Regions from separate parts of the Gracilibacillus sp. Marseille-QA3620 genome, predicted to be linked through region 2. Evidence: a T-box and tRNA genes for the amino acid it is inferred to sense, from the RefSeq annotation. Region 2 holds a T-box; the other holds one or more tRNA genes.

Region 1 (10,515 bases), 880 kb from region 2:
AAAAACAAAAGACCAGTTCCATTAAGAACTGGTCCCTCACCATTCAGTAAATTGATTCTCAGACTGCCCGTTATAGAACCGAGCAATTTTCCATACCCCTGTTCGGAGCCTTTGAATATACCCTACAAGTTATATGCATGATAAAAATAGGTTCTTTTTCAAGTGTTGGGGTAGAGTCTTTTTGCTCTACCCCTTATCCTAATGAATCGCCGATGTTTTTATATTGATGATGGAGAAGGATTCTCGCGCGGAATCGGGTGAAATTCCGATAGCCAAATCCATTCCGTTTCATGACCTTTGTCAAATTGTTTAAGCCTTCCACAAACCCATTCGAGTAATTGAACTCGAAGCGATTTAAGATTTCTCTTTCCCAGTTTCGATACGTTTGGACTGTCTTGCTCAATTCAGGAATGCCACTCTCTTCTACCTTCTGATAGAACTTGCGAAGTTCTTTCTGCGTCTCCACAATCCCATTTTCTCCATTTTCTTTTGCCTTATAAAACCAAGTATAAAAGGCTTCCTTGAGCTCATACGCTTTCTGGAGCTCAGGGGAAAAGCTGAAGTATCGCTGAAGAAGCCATTGGTCTTTCTCCGTTAATTTATGAGCAGCTTTATGAAAGATATAGCGGGCTTTCTTGCATTTCTTTCGGTCATATTCATGCCACCTGGCCTGTTCCCTCACTCGAACCCGATCCAGCGCCCAATTCATATATCGCACAAAGTGAAAGCTATCCGCCACAATGATGGGACGATCCAACGCCTGTTGAACCGCCGCTTTAAAGGCCTGGCTCATGTCCATGACCACCACTTTCACCTTCGCGCCGTATTGGCGCAAATAGTCCTTGATGGTGTCCTTTCGCCGGTTTGGTAGGATGTCAATTGGCTCGCGAGTCTCGGCATTTGCGATGATGAGCTGGTACTTTTCCTTGCCTGTATTCCCCTTGAATTCATCAATGGCAATCACTTCTGGTAAGGCTGACTTCCCCTTCATGGAGGACGGGACAATGGCATCAAACCGCCGGATGATGGTACTGACGGATGTGTGGTATTGAGCGGCGATTTCCTTGAATGTCTTCGCTTTGATGGCTCGTATTTGTACTTGTTGGTTCCATTCTTTTGAGAAGCGTTGATACCGATCGACAAACGGATTCTGTTCGGCAAACCTTTTCCCGCATTGACAGGCATACCGGCGTTTACGATACTGGAGAATCGTTGGTCGTTCCGCCATTTTCAGATGTCGAACGGACTGGATGCGATAATCATGAACCTTCCCTGTTTTCTCGCCGCATCTTGGACAAATATGCGGGGTCAGGGGCATCTCCACGGTCATTTCAAAAACACCATGATCATTTACCTTGGACTTTATCACCTTAACGTCTTCTAAACCTGGCAATGTTATGTTAAAATTCAAGAGCACACATCTCCTTTTCGACTTGTTTCTCGACAATTCAAGTATAAGAAAAGTGGAGCATGTGTGCTCTTTTTTTATGTCCGTTTTTTGTGGACACCCCAACATTTAGTATAGAACCTAAAAATATTAGGCTGCACTGACTCTTTCTTAATAACAACCAATAGATAAAACAAAAAACCAGCTCATTACTGAACTGGTCTCTTTGTGCCCGGCAACGTCCTACTCTCACAGGGGCGTGAGCCCCAACTACCATCGGCGCTGAAGAGCTTAACTTCCGTGTTCGGAATGGGAACGGGTGTGGCCTCTTCGCCATCATTACCGGACTTATATGGTGGAGCCTAGCGGGATCGAACCGCTGACCTCCTGCGTGCAAAGCAGGCGCTCTCCCAGCTGAGCTAAGGCCCCATATAATTTAAGTTGTAAATGGTCGGGAAGACAGGATTCGAACCTGCGACCCCTTGGTCCCAAACCAAGTGCTCTACCAAGCTGAGCTACTTCCCGCAATAATGGCGCGCCCGAGAGGAGTCGAACCCCTAACCTTTTGATCCGTAGTCAAACGCTCTATCCAATTGAGCTACGGGCGCATTTAAAAGAGATAAAGTGCCGAGGGCCGGTCTCGAACCGGCACGGTAGTCACCTACCGCAGGATTTTAAGTCCTGTGCGTCTGCCAATTCCGCCACCCCGGCATTATGGTTGGCAATTGGAGCGGAAGACGGGATTCGAACCCGCGACCCCCACCTTGGCAAGGTGGTGTTCTACCACTGAACTACTTCCGCATGGATCATGCACATTTTTCGTTTCGGAACTTAAATAGTCCATCACGACAGAATTATTTAAATAAAGAGTGAGCCATGAAGGACTCGAACCTTCGACCCTCTGATTAAAAGTCAGATGCTCTACCGACTGAGCTAATGGCTCATATATGGTGGAGGATGACGGGATCGAACCGCCGACCCTCTGCTTGTAAGGCAGATGCTCTCCCAGCTGAGCTAATCCTCCATATGATGCCCGGCAACGTCCTACTCTCACAGGGGCGTGAGCCCAAACTACCATCGGCGCTGAAGAGCTTAACTTCCGTGTTCGGAATGGGAACGGGTGTGGCCTCTTCGCCATCGTTACCGGACTTATTCAAGAATGTTGAATCATTCTTTCAAAACTGGATAATGTTTGTTTGGCGTATGCGTTTGTTCTTGGTTAAGTCCTCGAACGATTAGTATCCGTCAGCTCCATGTGTCGCCACACTTCCACCTCGGACCTATCTACCTGATCATCTTTCAGGGTTCTTACTAGCTTGCGCTATGGGAAATCTCATCTCGAGGGGGGCTTCATGCTTAGATGCTTTCAGCACTTATCCCGTCCGCACGTAGCTACCCAGCTATGCTCCTGGCGGAACAACTGGTACACCAGCGGTGCGTCCATCCCGGTCCTCTCGTACTAAGGACAGCTCCTCTCAAATTTCCTGCGCCCACGACGGATAGGGACCGAACTGTCTCACGACGTTCTGAACCCAGCTCGCGTACCGCTTTAATGGGCGAACAGCCCAACCCTTGGGACCGACTACAGCCCCAGGATGCGATGAGCCGACATCGAGGTGCCAAACCTCCCCGTCGATGTGGACTCTTGGGGGAGATAAGCCTGTTATCCCCGGGGTAGCTTTTATCCGTTGAGCGATGGCCCTTCCATGCGGAACCACCGGATCACTAAGCCCGACTTTCGTCCCTGCTCGACTTGTAGGTCTCGCAGTCAAGCTCCCTTGTGCCTTTACACTCTGCGAATGATTTCCAACCATTCTGAGGGAACCTTTGGGCGCCTCCGTTACTCTTTAGGAGGCGACCGCCCCAGTCAAACTGCCCACCTGACACTGTCTCCCACCCCGGTTCAGGGGTGCGGGTTAGAAGTTCAATACAGCGGGGGTAGTATCCCACCGACGCCTCCACCGAAGCTGGCGCTCCGGCTTCAAAGGCTCCTACCTATCCTGTACAAGCTGTACCAAAATTCAATATCAGGCTGCAGTAAAGCTCCACGGGGTCTTTCCGTCCTGTCGCGGGTAACCTGCATCTTCACAGGTACTATAATTTCACCGAGTCTCTCGTTGAGACAGTGCCCAGATCGTTACGCCTTTCGTGCGGGTCGGAACTTACCCGACAAGGAATTTCGCTACCTTAGGACCGTTATAGTTACGGCCGCCGTTTACTGGGGCTTCAATTCGCACCTTCGCTAATGCTAAGCGCTCCTCTTAACCTTCCAGCACCGGGCAGGCGTCAGCCCCTATACTTCGCCTTGCGGCTTCGCAGAGACCTGTGTTTTTGCTAAACAGTCGCCTGGGCCTTTTCACTGCGGCTCACCTGGGCTTTGACACCCTGGTGAGCACCCCTTCTCCCGAAGTTACGGGGTCATTTTGCCGAGTTCCTTAACGAGAGTTCTCTCGATCACCTTAGGATTCTCTCCTCGCCTACCTGTGTCGGTTTGCGGTACAGGCACCTTCTTCCTCGCTAGAGGCTTTTCTTGGCAGTGTGGAATCAGGAACTTCGGTACTCTAGTTCCCTCGCCATCACAGCTCAGCCTTGTGTGATGAGCGGATTTGCCTACTCATCGGCCTAACTGCTTGGACGCGCATATCCAACAGCGCGCTTACCCTATCCTACTGCGTCCCCCCATCACTCAAATGGAAGAGAGGTGGTACAGGAATATCAACCTGTTGTCCATCGCCTACGCCTTTCGGCCTCGGCTTAGGTCCTGACTAACCCTGAGCGGACGAGCCTTCCTCAGGAAACCTTAGGCATTCGGTGGAAGGGATTCTCACCCTTCTTTCGCTACTCATACCGGCATTCTCACTTCTAAGCGCTCCACATGTCCTTCCGGTCATGCTTCACAGCCCTTAGAACGCTCTCCTACCACGCATACCATACGGTATGCATCCGCAGCTTCGGTGATACGTTTAGCCCCGGTACATTTTCGGCGCAGAGTCACTCGACCAGTGAGCTATTACGCACTCTTTAAATGGTGGCTGCTTCTAAGCCAACATCCTGGTTGTCTGGGCAACTCCACATCCTTTTCCACTTAACGTATACTTTGGGACCTTAGCTGGCGGTCTGGGCTGTTTCCCTTTTGACTACGGATCTTATCACTCGCAGTCTGACTCCCGAACATAAGTCTTTGGCATTCGGAGTTTGTCTGAATTCGGTAACCCGATGAGGGCCCCTAGTCCAAACAGTGCTCTACCTCCAAGACTCTCAGTTCGAGGCTAGCCCTAAAGCTATTTCGGAGAGAACCAGCTATCTCCAGGTTCGATTGGAATTTCTCCGCTACCCACACCTCATCCCCGCACTTTTCAACGTGCGTGGGTTCGGACCTCCATCCAGTGTTACCTGGACTTCATCCTGGACATGGGTAGATCACCTGGTTTCGGGTCTACGACCACATACTCATACGCCCTATTCAGACTCGCTTTCGCTGCGGCTCCGTCTCTTCAACTTAACCTCGCATGGGATCGTAACTCGCCGGTTCATTCTACAAAAGGCACGCCATCACCCGTTAACGGGCTCTGACTACTTGTAGGCACACGGTTTCAGGATCTCTTTCACTCCCCTTCCGGGGTGCTTTTCACCTTTCCCTCACGGTACTGGTTCACTATCGGTCACTAGGGAGTATTTAGCCTTGGGAGATGGTCCTCCCGGATTCCGACGGAATTCCTCGTGTTCCGCCGTACTCAGGATCCACTCGGGAGGGAACGAAGTTTCGGTTACAGGGTTGTTACCTTCTCTGACGGACCTTTCCAGGTCGCTTCGCCTACCCCGTTCCTTTGTAACTCCACAATGAGTGTCCTACAACCCCAGAAGGCAAGCCTTCTGGTTTGGGCTGGTTCCGTTTCGCTCGCCGCTACTCAGGAAATCGCGTTTGCTTTCTCTTCCTCCGGGTACTTAGATGTTTCAGTTCCCCGGGTGTGCCTTCATACACCTATGAATTCAGTGTAAGATACTGCTCCATTACGAACAGTGGGTTTCCCCATTCGGAAATCTCCGGATCAAAGCTTACTTACAGCTCCCCGAAGCATATCGGTGTTAGTCCCGTCCTTCATCGGCTCCTAGTGCCAAGGCATCCACCGTGCGCCCTTATTAACTTAACCGTTAAAAAACTCTTACTCGGTTTTTATACATTAATGACGCATTACTTTGCCTTACTACATTATCCAGTTTTCAAAGAACAATTTTCAGAAGGATTGCTCCTTCAAAACTAAACAAAACTACTTGGCTGAGGCAGTCTATATTCCTTAGAAAGGAGGTGATCCAGCCGCACCTTCCGATACGGCTACCTTGTTACGACTTCACCCCAATCATCTGTCCCACCTTCGGCGGCTGGCTCCCGTAAGGGTTACCCCACCGACTTCGGGTGTTACAAACTCTCGTGGTGTGACGGGCGGTGTGTACAAGGCCCGGGAACGTATTCACCGCGGCATGCTGATCCGCGATTACTAGCGATTCCAGCTTCATGCAGGCGAGTTGCAGCCTGCAATCCGAACTGAGAGTGGTTTTATGGGATTTGCTTAACCTCGCGGTCTTGCTGCCCTTTGTACCACCCATTGTAGCACGTGTGTAGCCCAGGTCATAAGGGGCATGATGATTTGACGTCATCCCCACCTTCCTCCGGTTTGTCACCGGCAGTCTCCCTAGAGTGCCCAACTGAATGCTGGCAACTAAGGACAAGGGTTGCGCTCGTTGCGGGACTTAACCCAACATCTCACGACACGAGCTGACGACAACCATGCACCACCTGTCACTCTGTCCCCCGAAGGGGAACGCCCTATCTCTAGGGTTTTCAGAGGATGTCAAGACCTGGTAAGGTTCTTCGCGTTGCTTCGAATTAAACCACATGCTCCACCGCTTGTGCGGGCCCCCGTCAATTCCTTTGAGTTTCAGCCTTGCGGCCGTACTCCCCAGGCGGAGTGCTTAATGCGTTAGCTGCAGCACTAAGGGGCGGAAACCCCCTAACACTTAGCACTCATCGTTTACGGCGTGGACTACCAGGGTATCTAATCCTGTTTGCTCCCCACGCTTTCGCGCCTCAGCGTCAGTTACAGACCAAAGAGTCGCCTTCGCCACTGGTGTTCCTCCACATCTCTACGCATTTCACCGCTACACGTGGAATTCCACTCTTCTCTTCTGCACTCAAGTCCTCCAGTTTCCAATGACCCTCCACGGTTGAGCCGTGGGCTTTCACATCAGACTTAAAGGACCGCCTGCGCGCGCTTTACGCCCAATAATTCCGGACAACGCTTGCCACCTACGTATTACCGCGGCTGCTGGCACGTAGTTAGCCGTGGCTTTCTGGTCAGGTACCGTCAAGGTGCCAACCTATTCGAATGGCACTTGTTCTTCCCTGACAACAGAGCTTTACGACCCGAAGGCCTTCTTCGCTCACGCGGCGTTGCTCCGTCAGACTTTCGTCCATTGCGGAAGATTCCCTACTGCTGCCTCCCGTAGGAGTCTGGGCCGTGTCTCAGTCCCAGTGTGGCCGATCACCCTCTCAGGTCGGCTACGCATCGTCGCCTTGGTGAGCCGTTACCTCACCAACTAGCTAATGCGCCGCGGGCCCATCCGTAAGTGTTAGCTAAAAGCCAACTTTCCCTCTGACACCATGAGGTGTCAGAAACTATTCGGTATTAGCACCGGTTTCCCGGAGTTATCCCAATCTTACGGGCAGGTTGCCCACGTGTTACTCACCCGTCCGCCGCTAATCATCCGGGAGCAAGCTCCCATCTGATTCGCTCGACTTGCATGTATTAGGCACGCCGCCAGCGTTCGTCCTGAGCCAGGATCAAACTCTCCAAAAGATGTTTGATCTAGCTATTAAAAATAAAACATTGACGAGAGTTAAACTCTCAATTTTTAAGACTTGCTTAGCGTTTCGTTTTGTTTAGTTTTCAAAGAACAATTTTCTTCGTTGTCGTTTTTGGCGACTTAACTATCTTACCAAGTTCAGTCTTCCGTGTCAACAACTTTTTTATTCTTTTTTTCGTCGTTCGCTTTAGGTCAGCGGCGACGTATATAAATATATCACCCGTCATTTTATATTGCAATAGTTATTTATGAAAAAAATTATAGTTAATTTATTTAAAATATTTAATAAGATAATACTCGTTGCAAAAGGTAAATGTTATGGGGATATACATAAAAAAAGAGCCATGTCTCCATGGCTCTTTTTAAGTATCTTATTTATGTCTCATAAGCGGGAATAACAGTACGTCACGAATAGATGGAGAGTTCGTTAACAGCATAACGAGACGGTCGATGCCGATACCGAGCCCGCCTGTTGGCGGCATGCCATATTCTAACGCTTCGATATAATCGTCATCCATCATATGAGCTTCATCATTACCTTGCTCACGCTCTTTTAATTGTGCTTCAAAGCGTTGTCTTTGGTCGATAGGATCATTTAGCTCTGTGAAGGCATTAGCATGCTCACGCGCAACGATAAAGAGTTCAAAACGATCTGTAAAGCGAGGGTCCTCTGCATTTTTCTTCGCTAGCGGAGAAATCTCAACTGGATGACCATAGACGAATGTAGGCTGAATCAATTTCTCTTCAATCTTTTGCTCGAAGAATTCATTGATGATATGGCCAACTGTCATAGATTCAGTAATTTGTACATCATGCTCTTTCGCAAGTGCACGAGCTTCTTCTACACTCATCTCTTTCCAGAAGTCTACACCAACATATTCTTTTATTGCATCGACCATATGAAGTCTCTTCCATTTTGGCGCAAGATTTACTTCATATTCACCGTATGGAATTGTCGTTGTTCCAAGTACTTCTTCAGCAATGTAAGCAATGACATTCTCAGTGAGGTCCATAATGTCATGGAAATCAGCATAAGCTTCATAAAGCTCAAGCATGGTGAATTCAGGGTTATGGCGTGTAGATACGCCTTCGTTTCTGAATACACGGCCAATTTCGTAAACCTTTTCTAATCCACCGACAATAAGGCGTTTTAAGTGAAGCTCAATCGCAATACGCATATACATTGGCATATCAAGAGCATTATGATGCGTTACGAAAGGTCTTGCAGATGCACCGCCGGCAATGGAGTGAAGCATTGGTGTTTCCACTTCCAAGAAGCCGTTATCGTCGAAGTAACGTCTCATCGCTTGGATAATACGGCTTCTTGCAATAAAGGTCTTTTGGCTTTCTTCGCTTGTAATCAAGTCCAGATAGCGTTTACGGTAGCGCTCCTCAATGTCTTTAAGACCATGGTATTTCTCCGGCAGCGGGCGCAAGGATTTAGTCAGGAAGGTAAATTCATTGACCTTGATGGACAATTCGCCAACTTTAGTCTTAAAGACTATCCCCTTAATACCAACGATATCACCTAGGTCAGCCATCTTAAAGAGCTCATAGGCATCCTCACCAATTGCGTCTTTTCTTACATAAATTTGAATTTGGCCGCTAACATCTTTAATGTGTGCAAAACCAGCTTTCCCTTTTCCGCGTTTGGTCATAATACGGCCGGCAATGGATACTTCAATACCCTTTGCTTCAAGCTCTTCATTTTCCAATTCGCTGAACTCTGTAATAATCTCTTGAGCCAAATGTGTACGCACGAATTTTTGTCCGAATGGATCAAGGCCCAATTCAGCAATTCGCGTCATTTTATCACGTCTGACCTGGAACTGGTCATTTAATTCTTCGCTCATTTACTACTCACTCCATCTCTGTATCGCTATATACTGTTTTTTATTTTACACAAAATAACACCATAAGACACCAGTATCTACTTGAATTTTTTAAAATAGCAGAAAAACTGCCGGAACGGACCCGGCAGCTTATGATTCATGCTTATTTTAGTAATTAGATGCAAGGCTGTCAAATCATCAAACAGCTTCCGTTACTTGACCCTCTGCTTCAATGTCTTCTACAAGTCCATAGAGCAGCCCGACAAGCTGGTCGCGTGTCTCTACAATATTAATTTCTTTCCTTATCTTCCCGCTGCCTTGCACGCCCTTTAAATACCAGGCGGCATGCTTTCTCATTTCGCGAACAGCGATATATTCATCCTTCAGGGCAATCAGCCGGTCTAGATGGAGCACGCATACGTCCATTTTCTCGCGTACGGAGGGCTCTGGCAGCAGGATACCGCTCTCGAGATATTTAACCGTCTGATACATCATCCACGGGTTCCCAAGCGCCGCACGACCAATCATGACCCCATCACAGCCTGTCTCATCAAGCATGCGTTTAGCATCCTGTGGAGTTTGGACATCACCATTACCGATGACTGGAATATTGACCGATTCCTTCGCAAGCTTGATGTAATCCCAGTTCGCTTGCCCTTCATACATTTGTACGCGTGTACGTCCATGGACAGCCACAGCGCTTCCGCCAGCCCTTTCAACAGCCTGCGCATTTTCTGCCACGAGGATATGTTTATCATCCCAGCCAATGCGCATCTTTACCGTAACCGGCTTTTCTACCTTATCGACTACCGCAGAAACCATCTCATAGATTTTATCTGGATTCAATAGCCAGCGGGCTCCTGCTTCACATTTAATAATCTTATTAACCGGGCAGCCCATATTAATATCAATAATGTCTGCATTCGTATTCTTGTCAACGAACTGGGCAGCCTGAACGAGAGATTCCTTCTCCCCACCAAAAATCTGCAGGGACAACGGCTTTTCACGCTCATCGATGTAGAGCATGCTCAAAGTCTTCTCGTTGCCATACACAATTCCCTTGTCACTGACCATTTCTGCACAAACAAGACCGACTCCGAATTCCTTCACCGTCAGACGGAAGGCAGAATTACATACTCCAGCCATCGGAGCCAGCACTACCGGGTTCTTCATTTCGACGTTCCCAATCTTCAGCATGAATATGACCTCCCTATCCGTGTTTTTATTCATCTATTTAACAGGAGGCTTCAATTCCTCCATCGTAATCCCCAGCTGCTCCGCCACATCCGTCAAGAAGGTTGTTGTCGGGTTCCTGTTTCCCCGTTCCACTTCCCCAAGCATGGAGACGGATACACCAAGCTCCCTAGCGAATTCTTCTTGCGTAAAACCTTTTAATTTCCGGAAAGCCCGAATGCGCCTTCCCCATCTTTCTGC
Region 2 (8,280 bases):
AAAATATAACAGGGTATGAAGGATTCTTTGATGGTCAGAAAAATATCGAGATGATTATTTGGAATATTCGCTTGCCTCGCATTTTGCTGGCGTTATTGGTCGGTAGTGCCCTTGCCCTGGCAGGTGCGGCATTCCAAGGACTTTTGCAAAACCCGCTGGCTGATCCTTATACCATTGGTGTTTCATCAGGGGCCTCGGTTGGAGCGGTGATTGTCTTGTTCTTTCAGGTAGAAATTGCTTTCCTTGGATCCTATACATTGCCGCTAGTGGCAATTATATTCAGTTTCGCCTCTTTGTTTCTGGTCTTTGGAATCACGAAAGCGGCGAGCAGGACATATGCGAATGAAACAATCATTTTATCAGGCATTATCTTGAACTCCTTCATTGGCTCGGTCATATCGCTCATTATTGCTCTATCATCGGGAGACCAAATGCGAGAGGTCTTGAATTGGCTGATGGGCAGTGTGGCTTTAAAAAACTGGGGGCATATTGGTCTATTCTTTCCATTCTTTGCAGTTGGTTCAGCCGTGATTTTGTTCCATTACAGGGAGTTGAATGCACTCGCACTTGGTGATGAAGCAGCTCAATATGGAGGGATGAATGTGAGAAGGAAAAAGCTGACTCTCCTGATCAGCGCTGGACTCCTGACAGGAGCGGCCGTATCAGTATCTGGTGCGATTGGCTTTGTCGGCTTAGTCATCCCGCATCTTGTCCGTTTAGTTACGGGGGCTGACCATAAACACCTCATTCCGCTGTCAATGATGATTGGCGGAGGATATTTGGTTCTTGCCGACATGGTGGCAAGAACCATCGTCAGCCCGCAGGAATTGCCAATTGGCGTGATTACCGCCTTGATAGGGGCGCCTGTGTTTACTTATTTACTCATAAGAGAACGAATAAAAAGAAGGAAAATGGCATGTTAAAAGTATGTAGCGTAAGTGCAGGGTACCGGAAAGAACAGATGGTTCTTAACGATGTTTCTATGCAAGTGAAAAAGGGTGAATTCTATGCTTTATTAGGTCCGAATGGGAGTGGAAAAACCACCTTCATTAAAGCGATTTTGGACCCGAGGCATCTTAGTGTGAGCGGAAAGGTTGAGATTGCCGGGAAAAAGGCGCGTGACTATAGCACTGAGGAGCTGGCTCGGGTGACGGCTGTCTTGAGTCAGGAGCATACTGTGAGTTTGGATTTCACGGTTGAGCAGATTGTTCTGCTTGGGCGGTATCCGTATCAAGGCAGGGGCCTATTTAATACATACAAGAAAGAAGACCATATCATTGTGGAAGAATGCCTTGAGAAAACGAATTGCCTTGCCTTTAAGCATAAATATTTTCAAGATTTAAGCGGAGGGGAAAAGCAGCGTGTATTGCTTGCAAAGGCATTGGCTCAATCACCTAAGCTGCTGTTTTTGGATGAACCGACCAATCATCTTGATATTAAGCATTCGATTGAGCTGCTGGATTTATTGAAGGAGCTGCAGCTTAAGAATGGATTAACGATTGTGGCCATCCTGCATGATTTGAACCTTGCTTCGCTATACGCAGATCGGCTTGCTTTACTGAAGGGCGGTCAAAAGGTAGCGGAGGGGGAGGCAGGCCTTCTCTTAGATGAACCATTGCTGAAATCGGTATATGGGGTAGAGCTGATCAGCTCGCTTCACCCGGTAACGGGAAAGCCGCAAATCTCTTTCATCCCTGGATATGTGAAAGCATAAAATGGCTGGGACATAAAAACGAATGATACATTAAATGTTTACGAAACGAAATAGAAAAAGCCGAACTATTATTAATCGTGCTTAAAATGGCACTTTATAATTGTTCGGCTATTTAGTTACTGGAAAAATTTTGTCCCAGTCACTTACCTTTTCTCAATTGCGACGATGAAAGGCGGATTATTCCTTTGATTTATGAATTTATATTCCAGAACATGGGCTGTGTCCTGGGGAAGGCTGCGGGCAAATCGAAGAATCTCATCACGTTCTATATCCCCGCCTGGATGCCCATGATAAATGACTAGGACGATGATCCCTTCAGGCTTCATCATCTCAAGCAGCTGCTCGACACTTGAGATGGTAGTTGGAGCAGTCGTGATGATTTCTTTGTCACCGCCAGGTAGATAGCCGAGATTGAAGATAGCTCCGGCTATTTCTGTTCCAGCAGGAATGAATGCCTTAACTTGTTCATGACCTGCATGGATCAAGGTTACATTTTTGGTCAGCTGTTTCTCTTCAAGCCGGCCTCTTGTCTGTTCTAAGGCAGATTCCTGGATGTCAAAGCTATATACATGACCATTCTCACCGACAAGCTGGGAGAGAAAGACCGTGTCATGACCGTTTCCCATAGTGCCGTCAACGACGACATCTCCAGGACCAGCTGCTTTTTCCAGTAGGTGGCGGGCATATGGAAGGATTCGGTCAAGCTTCATGTGTCGCCAATCCCCCATCACGAACAAAGAACTTGCCTTGGTAGCTGTTACGGCGTTTCAATTCCGCATCGATTGCATTCAAGACCTCCCATTTATTCACGCTCCACATCGGACCGACCATTAAATCAATTGGCCCGTCGCCGGTAATGCGGTGAATAATCATCTCTGGAGGCAGAATTTCGAGCTGATCGCAGACAAGGCTCACATATTCCTCAAATGAAAGGAATTGAAGCATGCCTTTCTCGTATTGTTTCACCATTGGTGTTCCTTTTAATAAATGCAAGAGGTGAATCTTAATTCCTTGCACATCAAGCTTCGCGACCTCACGAGCGGTTTCCATCATCATTTCCGGTGTCTCAAGAGGCAGTCCGTTGATGATATGGCTGCAGACGCGAATGCCGTGCTTGCGGAGCTTGTTGACTCCCTCGACATAGGTTGGATAGTCATGGGCGCGGTTAATGATGTTCGCTGTTTTCTCATGGACGGTTTGGAGTCCAAGCTCAAGCCAAAGATATGTGCGCTCATTCAGCTCCGCTAAATATTCAACAACATCATCCGGCAGGCAGTCAGGTCTTGTCGCAATGGACAACCCAACGACGCCTTCCTCATTCATCACCGTCTCGAATTTCTCGCGCAAGACATCAACTGGTGCATGTGTATTCGTATAAGCTTGGAAGTAAGCCATATATTTGCCGTCCTTCCATTTCTGATGCATCTTCCCCTTGATGTCGGCGAATTGCTTCTTCAAATCCTCAGCACGGTTTCCGGCGAAGTCGCCTGAGCCTGCTGCACTGCAGAAGGTGCAGCCGCCAAAAGCGACTGTGCCGTCACGGTTTGGGCAATCAAAGCCGCCGTCTAATGCTATCTTGAAGACCTTATGGCCGAATTGGTTGCGTAAATGGTAATTCCATGTATGATAACGTTTATCGTCACTAGCATATGGAAAAGGGTTAGCCTGTTTCATATCTGTAAAACCCTCCTAATTGTTTTTTCACATAACCTACATTTTAACACGGGCATTTATACTTTCCAAATGAATTTGTTCATGTAACCGCGGTCAGCCGGACATAATAAGATTCGGGTGTACTTCTTAACCAATCCCAACCAAAAAGGAGTGGCGAGATGGCTACGCATAAATCCATGGATGAATGTTTAGGACGTTGTGAGAATACCCTTGAATACGCACAGCAGCAATATGAGGAATCGGCCAAACAGGAGCATTACAACACAGAGGGCTATACCGAAGCCCTTATGAGGCTTGAGGATTCATATAATGAGCTTACCGTCATGAAAAACAGTGCCAATGACCAGCAGCGAGATGAGCTTGATCGGATGAAAGTCCGTGTTCAGGATCTTCAGCATGCGATGGTTGTAAGAAGACGATAAGGAGGCTCTCCATTTATGATGAAACGATCTAAACAGCATAACCCTGAGCAAAAAACACGCAACGGGATCAATAACCAGGACATCGAAGCAGGAGCCGACAACGACATTATAAAGAGGGCCAAGAAAATGAATGAGAAAAAAGGCCAGCCGGCGAAGGCAACCGTACACCCGAAAGCATACAAATAGGATACTGAAGGTACTCCTGATGAAAGAGCCGAATCGGTTAGCCGTTCGGCTCTTTTTTATGCAGGGAGTTTTCTTTTGATGGAAGGTTTCGCCCGACCATACCCAGCCTATTTCTCCCTTGAATGGTACCAGTTCGTCTCCATAAACAAGTAAATTTAGCCTTTAAATTATCAAAGAAGGAAATATCATTAAAAAATATTTGCCCAGCTATGCGCTAACACTGGAGAAAGATGTGCAGGAGGCTTCTTTTGCTGAAATCGTTATTATTTGGGCTTATTTCCTCATTAAATGCTGACTTGACGCTGTTTTGATTTCTCTGCTCTCCATAAATTCATTCAAAGAAGGAGAGGTCGGTTAGTCCCACGTTTTTAGGTTGTTAACAGAGAAACTACGCTATTGCTTATATCCAAAGCTGCAAAATCAATAGAAGAAAATCTGCAATCGATGCATACCTTCCCCCATATCTGGCCAAAATGGAAAAAACAGCATAGAATGGACTTGCACTTTCACAATGATTTACATACAATGTAGGTATATATTTTCTAATAACCGTGACAGGGACTAGTAATTATGTTCGTGCTTTTTAGAGAGTTGGCGGCTGGTGCGAGCCAATAGGACGGCATGATGAACTCCCCCTTGAGTTGCAGTCGTGAACAGCGATTAGTAAGGACTGCCGCAGATCTGCGTTAAAGACTTGAGCCGGACGTGTTTTACATACGTCAACTAGGGTGGTACCGCGGGTAAAAGCTGATGAACAGCCTCTCGTCCCTTACTATTGAGGGATGAGAGGCTTTTTTATATTCAGGGGAAAATGAAAAGGACCTGAAATTGATTTTGTAGGAGGAATTTAGGATGAGTTTCAATCATAAAGAGATTGAAAAGAAGTGGCAATCTTATTGGGAAGAACATAAAACGTTCAAAACGACTGATCATGTCGGAAAACGTAAATTTTACGCTTTGGATATGTTCCCGTATCCATCTGGAGCAGGTCTTCATGTTGGGCATCCAGAGGGCTATACAGCGACGGATATTCTCTCCCGATTGAAGCGGATGCAGGGCTATAATGTCCTTCATCCAATTGGATGGGATGCATTCGGTCTTCCTGCTGAGCAATATGCTCTTGATACAGGTAATGACCCGGAAGAATTTACAGCAAAGAATATTGAGACATTCAAACGCCAAATTAAATCCCTCGGATTCTCTTATGATTGGGACCGTGAAATCAACACGACAGATCCAGACTATTATAAATGGACACAATGGATTTTCTTGAAGCTGTATGAAAAAGGGCTTGCCTATATGGATGAGATTCCGGTTAACTGGTGCCCGGCGCTTGGAACGGTATTGGCGAATGAAGAAGTCATCGACGGCAAGAGTGAGCGCGGCGGCCACCCGGTTATCAGAAAGCCGATGCGTCAATGGATTTTGAAAATTACGGCTTATGCAGACCGTTTGATTGAAGATTTAGAAGAACTTGATTGGCCAGAAAGTATTAAAGATATGCAGCGCAACTGGATTGGCCGTTCAGAAGGGGCTTCTGTGAACTTTACGATTGACGGTACGGACAAATCGTTCACAGTCTTTACGACTCGTCCTGATACATTGTTCGGTGCGACTTACACAGTGCTTTCTCCAGAGCATCCGCTTGTGGATGAAATTACGACAGAGGCGCAAAAAGCAGAGGTTGAAGCTTACAAACAATCCATTCAATCGAAGAGCGACCTTGAGAGAACAGAGCTTTCTAAAGAGAAAACTGGTGCATTTACAGGTGCTTATGCCATTAATCCCGCAAACGGCGAGAAGATTCCAGTATGGATCGCCGATTATGTTCTTATGAGCTATGGAACTGGTGCAATCATGGCGGTTCCAGCCCATGATGAGCGTGATTATGAGTTCGCGAAGAAATTCGAGCTTCCAATTCGTGAGGTTGTCGCTGGCGGCGATATCGAAAAAGAAGCATATGCAGGAGAAGGAGAGCATGTAAACTCTGACTTCCTGAATGGATTGAATAAAGAAGAAGCCATTCAAAAGATGATTGCATGGCTTGAAGAAAAAGGCATCGGTGAGAAGAAGGTAACATACCGTCTTCGTGACTGGAACTTCTCCCGTCAGCGCTACTGGGGAGAGCCAATTCCTATCATCCATTGGGAGGACGGAACGATGTCAGCTGTTCCTGAGTCAGAGCTTCCGCTTGTACTTCCAAAAACATCCGAAATCAAACCATCTGGTACGGGTGAATCACCGCTTGCAATCATTGATGAGTGGGTGAATGTAACAGATCCGGAAACCGGACGTAAGGGCAGACGCGAAACCAATACAATGCCGCAATGGGCGGGCAGCTGCTGGTACTTCCTGCGCTATATCGATCCGAAAAACCCGAATGCAATCGCAGATCCTGAGAAGTTGAAGCATTGGCTTCCGGTTGATACGTATATCGGCGGCGCAGAGCATGCGGTTCTTCACTTGCTATATGCTCGTTTCTGGCATAAATTCCTTTATGATATCGGTGTTGTACCAACGAAGGAACCATTCCAAAAGCTATTTAACCAAGGAATGATCCTTGGTGAGAATAATGAGAAGATGAGTAAATCAAAGGGTAATGTCGTGAACCCGGATGATATCGTTGAAAGCCATGGAGCAGACACACTTCGTCTATATGAAATGTTCATGGGACCGCTTGATGCATCCATCGCATGGTCAACAAATGGACTCGACGGCTCAAGACGTTTCCTTGACCGTGTATGGAGACTGTATATCAATGAAGATGGAACAGTAAATGATAAGATTACAGAATCAGCGGACACGCATCTTGAGAAGGTATATCATCAAACTGTGAAGAAAGTGACAGAGGATCTTGAGAATCTGCACTTTAATACGGCGATTTCTCAAATGATGGTATTCGTGAATGAAGCGTACAAAGCAGAGATTCTTCCAATTCAATTCATGGAAGGCTTCGTGAAGCTACTTTCACCAATCTGCCCGCATATGACAGAAGAGCTTTGGAGCCGACTAGGCCATAATGATACGCTTGCCTATGCATCTTGGCCAGCATATGATGAAAGCAAGCTGGTCGATAATGAAGTCGAAATCGTGATCCAGATTAATGGGAAAGTGAGAGCGAAGCTTCAAGTTCCTGCTGATATAACAAAGGAAGAAATGGAGAAAACGGTTATGGAGAATGGAAAGGTCCTCGAGCAAATCGATGGCAAAACTGTTCGTAAAGTGATCGCGATTCCTGGAAAACTTGTTAATATCGTCGCAAACTAAGTAGATTTTTTGGCCGGCTGCCCGATTGGGTCAGCCGGTTTTTTTTATATATGAACAGAGATGAAAACGATTACAGGCTTACGCCTCCATTATTGGGAAGGAGAAATATTAAGGAGAATATGTTTCCTTATATGGTTAAGATAGTCCATATAATGTTTGTCTTATAGTCACTCTGATGAATGTCCACAAGTCTCATTACATATCAAGAGGTTCGGGACCAAATACATCTATTCTGATAATAAATCCTCTCTGAAATAATGAGATGTATCCATTGCGATATGACTGTTTTTTACCGTTTATTCAACGCTTGTTTAATTGGTATCCCCTGTGGTAAACGACAATAAAGGAGGAGAAAGTAAATGAAGAAACAGGTGTCTATTGCCGTATGTCTGACTTTCATCTGCCTTGCCGGCTGCACACTGGAAAATGCCGATAGCGAAGAACAAGCGTCCAAAAAATCTAACCAGCCTGTCAGTACGGAAAAATCGTCAAACGATAAAAGTGAAGAAGATACAAAGAAGGACAATCCCCCTGCAACTGAAAACCCCTCAACATCTGATGAAGATGGTGCCAATAACGTTCCAAATTCTCAAGAAAGTATCATCGCATCTGTTAAGGAACAAATTCAAAACAGCCTGCCTCCTAAGCTGCCAAAATATTTGCCAATGTCATCTGAAGAAATGATGTTGAGTGCTGCTACCGATTCTAAGGATGATAGGTATCGAGTGACCTTCTTTGAAAGTAAGAAAGCGATCCCAATCAATGATAAAGAATTGAATAACAATGAAATCGCTAAACCCATTGCTGTAATAGAAGCTAGACAATATGAAACCAATCAGGAAGCCAAATCTAAAATTGGCTACATATCTCCTGAAGATATCCCGACAGGCAATCCTGCTATCAATCTTGGCCATTCAATCAAAGGGTATGAAGAGGGTGGTATGGGTAATAAATGGCTGAATTGGCATGAAGGGAGATGGTACCTTCAGATCCATGCCAACAATCTAGAAGGTGCTA

The links. A T-box is a leader RNA that pairs with one kind of tRNA and senses whether it is charged. The one in region 2 lies ahead of leuS (leucine--tRNA ligase), so its partner is inferred to be a tRNA-Leu.
Region 1: it has a tRNA-Leu gene. The T-box ahead of leuS (leucine--tRNA ligase) is inferred to sense a tRNA for this amino acid. The anticodon was not compared.

Annotation. Positions count from the first base shown of each region.
Region 1 covers NZ_CM143102.1:79,007-89,521, reverse strand. Annotated here, with positions in the region: gene ACY8DX_RS00485 (ISL3 family transposase) at 194-1,417, opposite strand; rRNA gene rrf (5S ribosomal RNA) at 1,618-1,734, opposite strand; tRNA gene ACY8DX_RS00475 (tRNA-Ala) at 1,741-1,816, opposite strand; tRNA gene ACY8DX_RS00470 (tRNA-Pro) at 1,836-1,912, opposite strand; tRNA gene ACY8DX_RS00465 (tRNA-Arg) at 1,919-1,995, opposite strand; tRNA gene ACY8DX_RS00460 (tRNA-Leu) at 2,013-2,098, opposite strand; tRNA gene ACY8DX_RS00455 (tRNA-Gly) at 2,114-2,188, opposite strand; tRNA gene ACY8DX_RS00450 (tRNA-Lys) at 2,258-2,330, opposite strand; tRNA gene ACY8DX_RS00445 (tRNA-Val) at 2,336-2,411, opposite strand; rRNA gene rrf (5S ribosomal RNA) at 2,419-2,535, opposite strand; rRNA gene ACY8DX_RS00435 (23S ribosomal RNA) at 2,603-5,538, opposite strand; rRNA gene ACY8DX_RS00430 (16S ribosomal RNA) at 5,687-7,242, opposite strand; gene lysS (lysine--tRNA ligase) at 7,621-9,102, opposite strand; gene dusB (tRNA dihydrouridine synthase DusB) at 9,280-10,278, opposite strand; gene ACY8DX_RS00415 (helix-turn-helix domain-containing protein) at 10,312-10,515, opposite strand, start outside; gene folK (2-amino-4-hydroxy-6-hydroxymethyldihydropteridine diphosphokinase) at 10,473-10,515, opposite strand, start outside.
Region 2 covers NZ_CM143102.1:3,459,634-3,467,913, reverse strand. Annotated here, with positions in the region: gene ACY8DX_RS17395 (FecCD family ABC transporter permease) at 1-923, shown strand, start outside; gene ACY8DX_RS17390 (ABC transporter ATP-binding protein) at 917-1,714, shown strand; gene mnmM (tRNA 5-(aminomethyl)-2-thiouridylate-methyltransferase MnmM) at 1,858-2,424, opposite strand; gene mnmL (tRNA modification radical SAM protein MnmL/YtqA) at 2,414-3,388, opposite strand; gene ACY8DX_RS17375 (YtzC family protein) at 3,547-3,810, shown strand; gene ACY8DX_RS17370 (glycogen biosynthesis protein GlgD) at 3,826-3,996, shown strand; T-box leader at 4,539-4,769, shown strand; gene leuS (leucine--tRNA ligase) at 4,849-7,263, shown strand; gene ACY8DX_RS17360 (hypothetical protein) at 7,623-8,280, shown strand, end outside.